Regions from separate parts of the Janthinobacterium sp. SUN137 genome, predicted to be linked through region 2. Evidence: predicted binding sites of a transcription regulator. Region 2 holds the regulator's gene; the other holds the start of a gene.
What was found. The regulator LexA, encoded in region 2, represses DNA repair genes until DNA is damaged. The targets are predictions, from matches to a motif close to ACTGTATNNNNATACAGT.
Positions count from the first base shown of each region.

Region 1: a site for LexA is predicted at 1,678-1,695, ahead of imuA (translesion DNA synthesis-associated protein ImuA). Genes of this name have one in related genera too.

Region 1 is NZ_JAPWHZ010000001.1:653,869-658,282, reverse strand. It holds gene O3298_RS03005 (GNAT family N-acetyltransferase) at 1-178, shown strand, start outside; gene O3298_RS03000 (putative Na+/H+ antiporter) at 245-1,510, opposite strand; gene imuA (translesion DNA synthesis-associated protein ImuA) at 1,716-2,426, shown strand; gene O3298_RS02990 (DNA polymerase Y family protein) at 2,356-3,843, shown strand; gene O3298_RS02985 (glutathione S-transferase N-terminal domain-containing protein) at 3,923-4,414, shown strand, end outside.
Region 2 is NZ_JAPWHZ010000001.1:516,063-520,476, forward strand. It holds gene O3298_RS02390 (replicative DNA helicase) at 1-261, opposite strand, end outside; gene rplI (50S ribosomal protein L9) at 397-852, opposite strand; gene rpsR (30S ribosomal protein S18) at 880-1,170, opposite strand; gene priB (primosomal replication protein N) at 1,196-1,495, opposite strand; gene rpsF (30S ribosomal protein S6) at 1,516-1,905, opposite strand; gene lexA (transcriptional repressor LexA) at 2,181-2,816, shown strand; gene O3298_RS02420 (cystathionine gamma-synthase family protein) at 2,887-4,128, opposite strand; gene purF (amidophosphoribosyltransferase) at 4,172-4,414, opposite strand, start outside.

The DNA.
Region 1 (4,414 bases), 140 kb from region 2:
TGAGATCCGCGACCTGTCCAGCCGCAAGGGCTGCGCGCGCATCACCCTGACGGTGTGGGAAAAGAGCGAAGCGCTGCAAGTGTATCTGCACAAGGGTTTTCGCAGCGTGGGCACGTTCGACTATGCCTACAGCCTGTTCTATGACCGGCTGCATTTCCTCGTGTATGAAGGAAACTGAGGAAGGTAACTGAGGAGGGAGAACGAGGGAGAACAGGGGCGGCCGGCAGCCGCCCCGTGTAGTGTCTTACAGGGCCAGGAAGGCCAGGCCCGCCACGGCCGTCGGCAGCAGGGCACCCGCCAGCAGGCCGACGGCGCCGATCGATTCATCCTTGAAGCCGCGGCGCAGCAGGGCCACGCCGGCCGGGTTCGGCGCATTGGCGATGACGGTCAGGCCGCCACCGGCCACGGCGCCGGCCATCAACATGTATTTCGCTTCGTCCGTCATGCCGACGATCAGCGAACCGAGGTAGGTGAGGGCTGCATTGTCTGTAATCGCCGTCAAGCCCAGGGCGCCGAAGAACAGGGCCAGCGGTTTCAGGCTGGAAACGATGGGCTGCAGCCACCATTGCTGCATGCCGCCCAGCACCACCAGGCCGCCCAGGAAGAAGCCGACCAGCAAGCCTTCCTTGAGGATCAGCGGGCTTTGATAGCGCTCATACGCCTGCACGAAGCCGAGGAAGAACAGGAACAGGCCGATGAACAGCACGGGATGGTGCGCCAGGGTGACGACGCCGGCCAGCACGATCATGTGCACCAGGCTGACGGCCAGCGGCACTTTCGGCGCTTCCACTTCGCCAGCCTTCGGCTTGATGTCGGAGGTGTTGCTGTGCAGATATTTGCGCAGCAAGATGCTCACGCCCGTGGCGTTGACCAGCACGGCGATGGCGGCCTTCCAGCCGAAGTGGGTGGCCATGTAGGCGCTGTCCCAGTTCCACGTGGTGGCCACCATCAGCACGGGCGGCGCCGCGTACGAGGTGAGGGTGCCGCCGATGGAAACGTTGACGAAGAGCACGCCCAGCGCGCCGTATTTCAGCCATTCAGGGATGCCCGGGCGGAAGATTTGCGGCGCCAGCATCAGCGCGGCCAGGGTCATGGCGGCCGGTTCCGTGATCAGGGAGCCCGTCAGGGGCACGAGCGCCAGGCCCAGCCAGACGAGGGCCAGTTCCGTGCGCAGCGGCATCACGCGCGCCACGCCCTTCAACAGGCGCTGCACGGCGTCGAGCACGGGGCGCGAGGCGGCCACCACCATGACGACAAAGACGAACAGCGGCTCCGTGTAATGGCGCGACTCGGCATACTCGATGGCCGCATCGCCGCCCGAGACAAAGGCCATGATGATGATCAAAATGAAAGCCCAGAAGCCGAACACGACTTCCACTTCGCCCAGCAAATGCAGCAAGCCCGCATGGCGGGGATGGCGCCGCGATAATGTTTCAAACGACTTGGCGGCGAAGGTATGGATGAGCGCGAGGCCGAAGACGATGGCGCTGATGAGTTGGATGGTGGTCAAATGCGTTTCCTTATGGACGGAGGAAGCCGCCCGGTGCATTGCCGAGCGGTAAGGAGAGTGCTTATGGTACAGCAATCGATGTGAAAAACGGTGTTTTTCGGACGTCGCGGGACGGCCCCCGGATGGGGATGCGCAGATATGCCTTGCCAAAAGGGGGACTGGATAGTACTGTATATGCATACAGTATTCATCTTCATATTCAATTATGCAACATTCCCAATTGATGGCCTCGCCGGAAGCCTTGCACCCGTCCCTGTGGCGCGCATCGCAGCTGGGGCAGGGCGCCACGCGCTGCCTGGACACGGGCTTTGCCGCCCTGTCCGCGCAGCTGCCCGGCGGCGGCTGGCCCTGCGGCAGTCTCATCGATCTGCTGGTGCAGCAGCCGGGCAGCGGCGAAGTGCGGCTGCTGGCGCCCGCGCTGGCGCAGCTGCCCGGCTTGCCCATCGTGCTGCTGCAACCGCCCCACCCGCCGCAGGCGCTGGCCCTGGCCGCGCAGGGGCTGGCGCCGTCGCAACTGCTGTGGCTGAAGAGCGCCGGCAGCAAGGATGCCCTGTGGGCGGCGGAAAACATCTTGCGCAGCGGCACGTGCGGCGCCTTGCTGTTCTGGCAGCCGCACGTGCGCGCCGACAGCCTGCGCCGCCTGCACCTGGCCGCGCAGTCCGGCAACACCCTGTTCTGCATGCTGCGCCCCTTGCATGGCGCGCAGGATGCGTCGCCGGCGCCGCTGCGCCTGTCCGTGCGCCCGGCCGCCGGCGGCATCGAGATCGGCTTCATCAAGCGCCGGGGACCGCAGCGCGACGCGCCCCTGTTCCTGCCCCTGCAACCTCCTTCATTACTGCTACGCCATGCGACTCTGGATCGGCCTGTACCTGCCCCGGCTCCCGCTCGAAGTGTTTTGCCCGCGCTGGTCGGCTGACCTTCTCGGCGTGGTGCTGGAGCAGGAGCAAGTGATGGCCGTGTCGCCGCTGGCGCGGGCGGCGGGCATCCGGCCGGGCATGCGCCGCGCGGGCGCGCTGATGCTGGCGCCGCAGGCGCGCCTGCACGAGCGCTCTTTGGCACTGGAGGCGCAGGCGCTGCAAGCGGTGGCGCTGGCGCTGCTGCAATATTCGCCGCTGGTGGCGCAGGGCGAGGAAGCGACCCTGCTCGTCGATGCGGGCGCCAGCCTGCGCCTGTTCGGGGGCGTGCGCGCCCTGTGCCGGCAGATTGCGGCCAGCTTGCGCGCGCTGGGCTACACGGCTCAGCTGTCGTGCGCCCCCACGGCGCGCGGCGCCTGGCTGCTGGCGCGCGCCGGGACGCGCCGGAGCCGCGTGCTGGGCATGGCGAGCCTGGTGCGCCGTCTCGACGGCTTGCCATGCGCCTTGCTGCCGCCCGCGCGCCCCTGGCTGGAATGGCTGGACGGCATCGGCTGCCGCACCCTGGGACAGTTGCGCCACTTGCCGCGGCCCGGCTTGCAGCGCCGCTGCGGCGGGGCCTTGCTCGACATGCTCGACGATGCGCATGGCCACGGCACGGAACTGTACCTGTGGCTCGAAGCGCCGCCCACGTTTTGCGCCAGCCTGGAACTGTTCGACCGCGTGGAGCACGCGGAAGCGCTGCTGTTCGGCGCGCGCCGCCTGCTGCAGCAAATGACGGGCTGGTTGTGCGCGCGGCAATTCGCCGTCGAACGCATCCAATTGCTGCTGGCGCACGAGCGGGGCAGGGTGGCGCGCCCGCCCACCGTCATCGACCTGGCCCTGGGCGAGGCCGTCTGGCGCGACGAGCATTTATTGCGCTTGCTCAAGGAACGCCTGGCGCAGCTGGTGCTGGACGCGCCCGTGATCGGCCTCACCCTGGAAGCGCTGCAGGTGCAGCCGATGGCGCCGCCCAGCGACACCCTGTTTCCCGAGCCGGGCGGCACGCCGCAGGAGCGCCAGCGCTTGCTGGAATTGCTGGTGGCGCGCCTGGGCGCCGAGAATGTCTTGCAGGCGGCGCCGCGCGCCGATTATCGCCCCGAGGCGGCCAACCAGTGGCTGCCGCTGCCGGCCAAGCCAGGCGCACAAAACGCGCAGCCGGACTTGCCGCCCGGCTTGTCCAGCATGCCCCGTCCCGGCTGGCTGCTGGCCCAGCCCATCGCCCTCCTGATGCGCGAACACCGGCCGTTTTATGGCTCGCCGTTGAAAATGGTGTCCGTCGCCGAACGCATTGAGGCGGGCTGGTGGGGGCAGTCGCAGGCGCGCGATTATTTCATTGCCGAAGGACTCGATCACGCCCATTACTGGGTCTACCGCGAACGCATCGCCGGCAGCGGAGAAGATGCCGCGCCGCGCTGGTTTTTGCATGGCTTGTTTGGCTGAATGCGTTGTCCTGCTGAAACTGTCATGCTTGGCTATACTTGCCTGCTTGTGCCACGTCATACACCTCAAAAGGATTTCCATGTCCCAACTCTCCGACTTCCCCATCACCCAAAAATGGCCTGCCCGGCATCCCGAGCGCTTGCAGCTATACTCGCTGCCGACGCCGAACGGCATCAAGGTCTCCATCCTGCTGGAAGAGCTGGGCCTGGCGTACGAGCCGCACCTGGTCAGCTTCGAGCAAAACGACCAGCTGTCGCCCGCCTTCCTGTCCCTCAATCCGAACAACAAGATTCCCGCCATCCTCGACCCGGACGGTCCCGATGGCAAGCCGCTGGCCCTGTTCGAGTCGGGCGCCATCCTGCTGTACCTGGCCGAGAAAACGGGCAAGTTCATCCCGCAGGACGCGGGCTTGCGCTATGAAACGATCCAATGGCTGATGTTCCAGATGGGCGGTATCGGCCCCATGTTTGGCCAGGTGGGCTTCTTCCACAAATTCGCCGGCAAGGATTACGAGGACAAGCGGCCGCTGGAACGCTATATCGGCGAAGCGAAGCGCCTGCTGGGCGTGCTC
Region 2 (4,414 bases):
ATCATCGGCCTTGCCGAGCTGGGTCAGGGTTTCAAAAACAGTAATGACATCGGCTGGCTTGGAAGCGTTAACCATCTTGACGATTTGCTCGAAGATGATGCGATGGTCATAGCGATAGAAATCCTCCGCATGCATGAAGTCGGCGATGCGGTCATATGCGGCATTGTCGCGCAGCAGACCACCGATAACGGATTGTTCTGCTTCGATCGAATGCGGCGGAATACGGAGGGAATCCAGTTGCGGATCAGAGGGGGCGTTCATGGCGCGAATTATACCCGCTTCGGCGTGCTGGCAAAAATAAAGGGCTGAAATTGAGCGAAAAAAAGGCCACAAAAAAGCCGGGCGAACCCGGCTTTTCATAGTGCGGCAACGCTTGCGGGCCAGGCCCGCAGACGATTACGCGTTCGCGTCTGGAACGACAGCGATAACAACTTCCACAACCACGTCGGTGTGCAGAGCAACCGAAACGTTGTGCTCGCCAACGATCTTCAGCGGGCCGGTAGGCATGCGGATTTGTGCTTTTTCAACAGCAAAACCTTGCTTGGTCAGCGCTTCAGCGATGTCGAAGTTGGTGACGGAACCGAACAGACGGCCATCCACACCAGCTTTTTGAGCAACTTGAACGGTCAGGCCGCTCAGTTTTTCGCCCTGGGCTTGCGATGCGGCCAGTTTAGCGGCAGCAGCTTTTTCCAGTTCGGCGCGCTTGACTTCGAATTCAGCCACAGCGGTTGCCGTAGCACGACGTGCCAGGCGTTGCGGGATCAGGAAGTTACGTGCGTAACCGTCTTTGACTTTGACGACTTCGCCGAGGTTACCGACGTTAACAACTTTTTCTAACAGAATGATTTGCATAGTTCTTCTCCAGGAATATCTGACCGATTAAGCGTGGTGCAGATCGGTGTATGGCAGCAGCGCGAGGAAGCGAGCGCGCTTGATTGCGGTGTCAACTTGGCGCTGGTAATGCGCTTTGGTACCGGTCAGGCGTGCTGGCATGATCTTGCCGTTTTCTTGGACGAAGTCTTTCAGCGTGTCGACGTCTTTGTAGTCGACTTGCTCAACGTGAGCTGCGGTGAAGCGGCAGAACTTCTTGCGTTTGAACAACGGGTTTTGCTGTTTGCGTTTTTCTTTAAGCTTGAGCTTATTTTTGTCGAACTTTTTACCGAATGCCATGTCAGGCTCCTGTATCTAAAATGCGCTAGTCAGAATTGACTGCACTAAAATCAATGATGTGAAACACCAAACTCTTGCTGTTGCGGCTCTTCCTGGCCAGGAAACCCGTGAACTGATACACCCCGCCCAAGCTTGCCTGGCTGAACCGGCCTGAGATTTCGCCAGCGGCTAGCGCGGCAACATCAAACTCGGTCAAACGGGCAATTCCTGCTTCCATCTGCTGCGAACTGTGTTGCAATACTGCATTCACAATCGGCAGCCCTGCCGGGGTATAGCGCAATATTTCGCGCTCGGCAATGATGGCGGTTACTTGTAGCTGGTTCAGCGCACGATCCTGGTCAAGAATTAAGCTGCTGCTGCGGCTGGAGCGGCTGCTGGTGCTTCGGTGCGGTGGCTTTTGGCCGCGTCTTCGCGTTGTACCGATTTCATCATCGGCGAAGGAGCTGTTTCAGCTTTCTTCATTTTAACGGTCAGGTGACGCAACACGGCATCATTGAATTTGAATGCTGTTTCCAACTCGACCAGGGTCTCGTTGTCGCATTCGATGTTCAGGCAGATGTAGTGTGCTTTAGGCAGCTTTTGGATCGAGTAAGCCATTTGACGGCGGCCCCAATCTTCCACGCGGTGAACCGAACCGCCGCGGGTGGTTACGCTGGCTTTGTAGCGTTCGATCATCGCGGGCACTTGCTCGCTTTGGTCCGGATGGACGATAAAGACTATTTCATAATGACGCATGCAAACTCCTTCAGGTCGGATTGATAATCGCCCACCCCGGCGTCAAGACGGGTGTGGGAAGGTCAGCCGAAGATTATAACCGCCTTTTGCAAACGTTTCAATCATTCCTTCCACATCGGCCCGAAAAGCCCGCGCGCCACCGTGCTTTCCGCCCGTGGACAAGTATTTCTTGCGAAATTCGCCTAAAACACGGAAATCCCCTTGCATAGTGGGCGATACTGTACAAAAATACAGACTGTTCATATAGACAGCATTTTAGTATGCACCCACCGCTCATGATCAAGCTGACAGCACGACAAGAACAAATCCTGAACCTGATCAAGGACGCGATTGAAAACACGGGCTTCCCTCCCACCCGTGCCGAAATCGCCAATGAACTGGGTTTCAAATCGGCCAACGCGGCCGAAGAGCATTTGCAGGCCCTGGCCCGCAAGGGCGCGATCGAGATTTCGCCCGGCACCTCGCGCGGCATCCGCCTGATCGGCGCCGCCGCCGAAGCGCTGCCGTCGAAGGTGCCGGCAGCGCTGCTGATGTCGCTGCCCCTGATCGGCCGGGTAGCGGCCGGTTCGCCCATCCTGGCGCAGGAAAACCTGGAAGCGAGCTACAACGTCGACCCGGCCCTGTTTTCGGCCAAGCCCGACTTCCTGCTGAAGGTGCGCGGCTGGTCCATGCGCGACGCCGGCATCATGGATGGCGATTTGTTGGCCGTCAAGAAAGTCGACAGCGCCAAGAATGGCCAGATCGTCGTGGCCCGCATCGGCGACGAAGTGACAGTCAAGCGCTACAAGAAGACGGGTTCCGTCATCGAATTGCTGCCGGAAAACCCGGACTTCAAGGTGATCACCGTGTCGCCGGAAGATGAGTTTGCCCTGGAAGGGCTGGCTGTCGGCCTGATGCGCAGCTGGCATTAAATCGCTGCAGCTAAAGAAAGGGCCGCAACAGCATGGCTGTTGCGGCCCTTTTTACATGCTGCGCGGCTGTTTAGGCGTCCAGCGCATTTTTGAAGTCGCCCAGCAAATCGGCCTCATCCTCGATGCCGACGGAGACGCGGATCAGGGATTCGGCGATGCCCATGCTGGCGCGACGCTCGGCGCCCATCTCATAGAAAATCGTGTGGGCGACGGGAATGACGAGGGTGCGCGTGTCACCAAGGTTGCTGGCGGGAATGGCAAGATTGAGGCGATTGAGGAAATCGAAGCAGTCGATGCCATCCTTCAATTCAAAGCTGAACAGCGAGCCATAGCTGCGGAACAAGTCCGTCGCCAGCGCGTGCTGCGGGTGCGACGCCAGGCCCGGGTAATGCACGGCGGCCACTCTCGGGTCGGCGGCCAGCATGGTGGCCAGCGCCAGGGCGTTCGAGCAGGTGCGGTCCATGCGCAAGGCCATGGTTTCCGCGCCGACGGCGATATGGTGCGCCGCTTCCGGCCCCAGGGAGGCGCCAAAGTCGCGCAAGGCCTTGGCGCGGATTTGCGCGATGCCGCACTGTGCGGGCGCCGCCTTCTTGTAATTCTCGAAAATGTTCGGATACTGCGTCCAGTCGAACACGCCCGTGTCCGTCAAGCTGCCGCCTAGCGCATTGCCGTGGCCGCCGATGGATTTCGTCAAGGCATTGACCACCAGGCCCGCGCCCACGGCTTTGGGACGGAACAGGTATGGCGTCGTCATCGTATTGTCGACGATGTACAGGATGCCCTTCTCGCGGCACAAGTCACCGATCTTCTTAAGGTCGGCGATCTGCGTGCGCGGATTGGCAATAGTTTCCACGAAAACAATCCGCGTGGCCGGCGTGATGGCGGCCGCCACATTGGCCACATCGGTGGCGTCGACGAACGACACGGCGATGCCCTGCCCCGTCACCGTTTGCCACAGGCTGTTGGTGTTGCCAAACAAAAAGGCCGACGACACGACATGGTCGCCCGCGCGCAGCAAGGATTGCACCACGGCACCGATGGCGCCCATGCCGGTGGCGAAGCACAGGGTCGCCACGCCGTCTTCCATCTTGTTGACCTTGTCTTCCAGCGCGGAAACGGTCGGATTGCCCTGGCGGCCATAGCGGAAACCCGGTTCCTTGCCCTGGAACACGGAAGCGAGCTGGCGCGCATCGGCGTAACCAAAGGCAACGGAAGTGTGCACGGGCTTGTGCAGGGAGCCATGTTCGATGCCCTTGCGGCGGTCGTTATGCAGGATGGTGGTGGTAAAGCCGTAGTTTTTTTTATCGTTCATGATCGCGGAGAAAAAAATGCCCGGCATCGGCCGGGCAGCTTACTTATGCTTCTGTTGTCGCCAGGTTCAGGTTCAGCTGGGAACGCGGCGTATCTTCGGGCGCTGCCGCCTTCGGATGGTGACGCGCATATTCCAGGCGGTCCAGGTATTCCTGCGATACGTCGCCCGTCACGTACACGCCATCGAAGCACGAAGCCTCGAAGTTGGTCAGAGCCGGGTTGACGTCGGCGATAGCCTGTTTCAGCGCGCCGATATCCTGGTACACGAGGTAATCGGCCGTGATTTC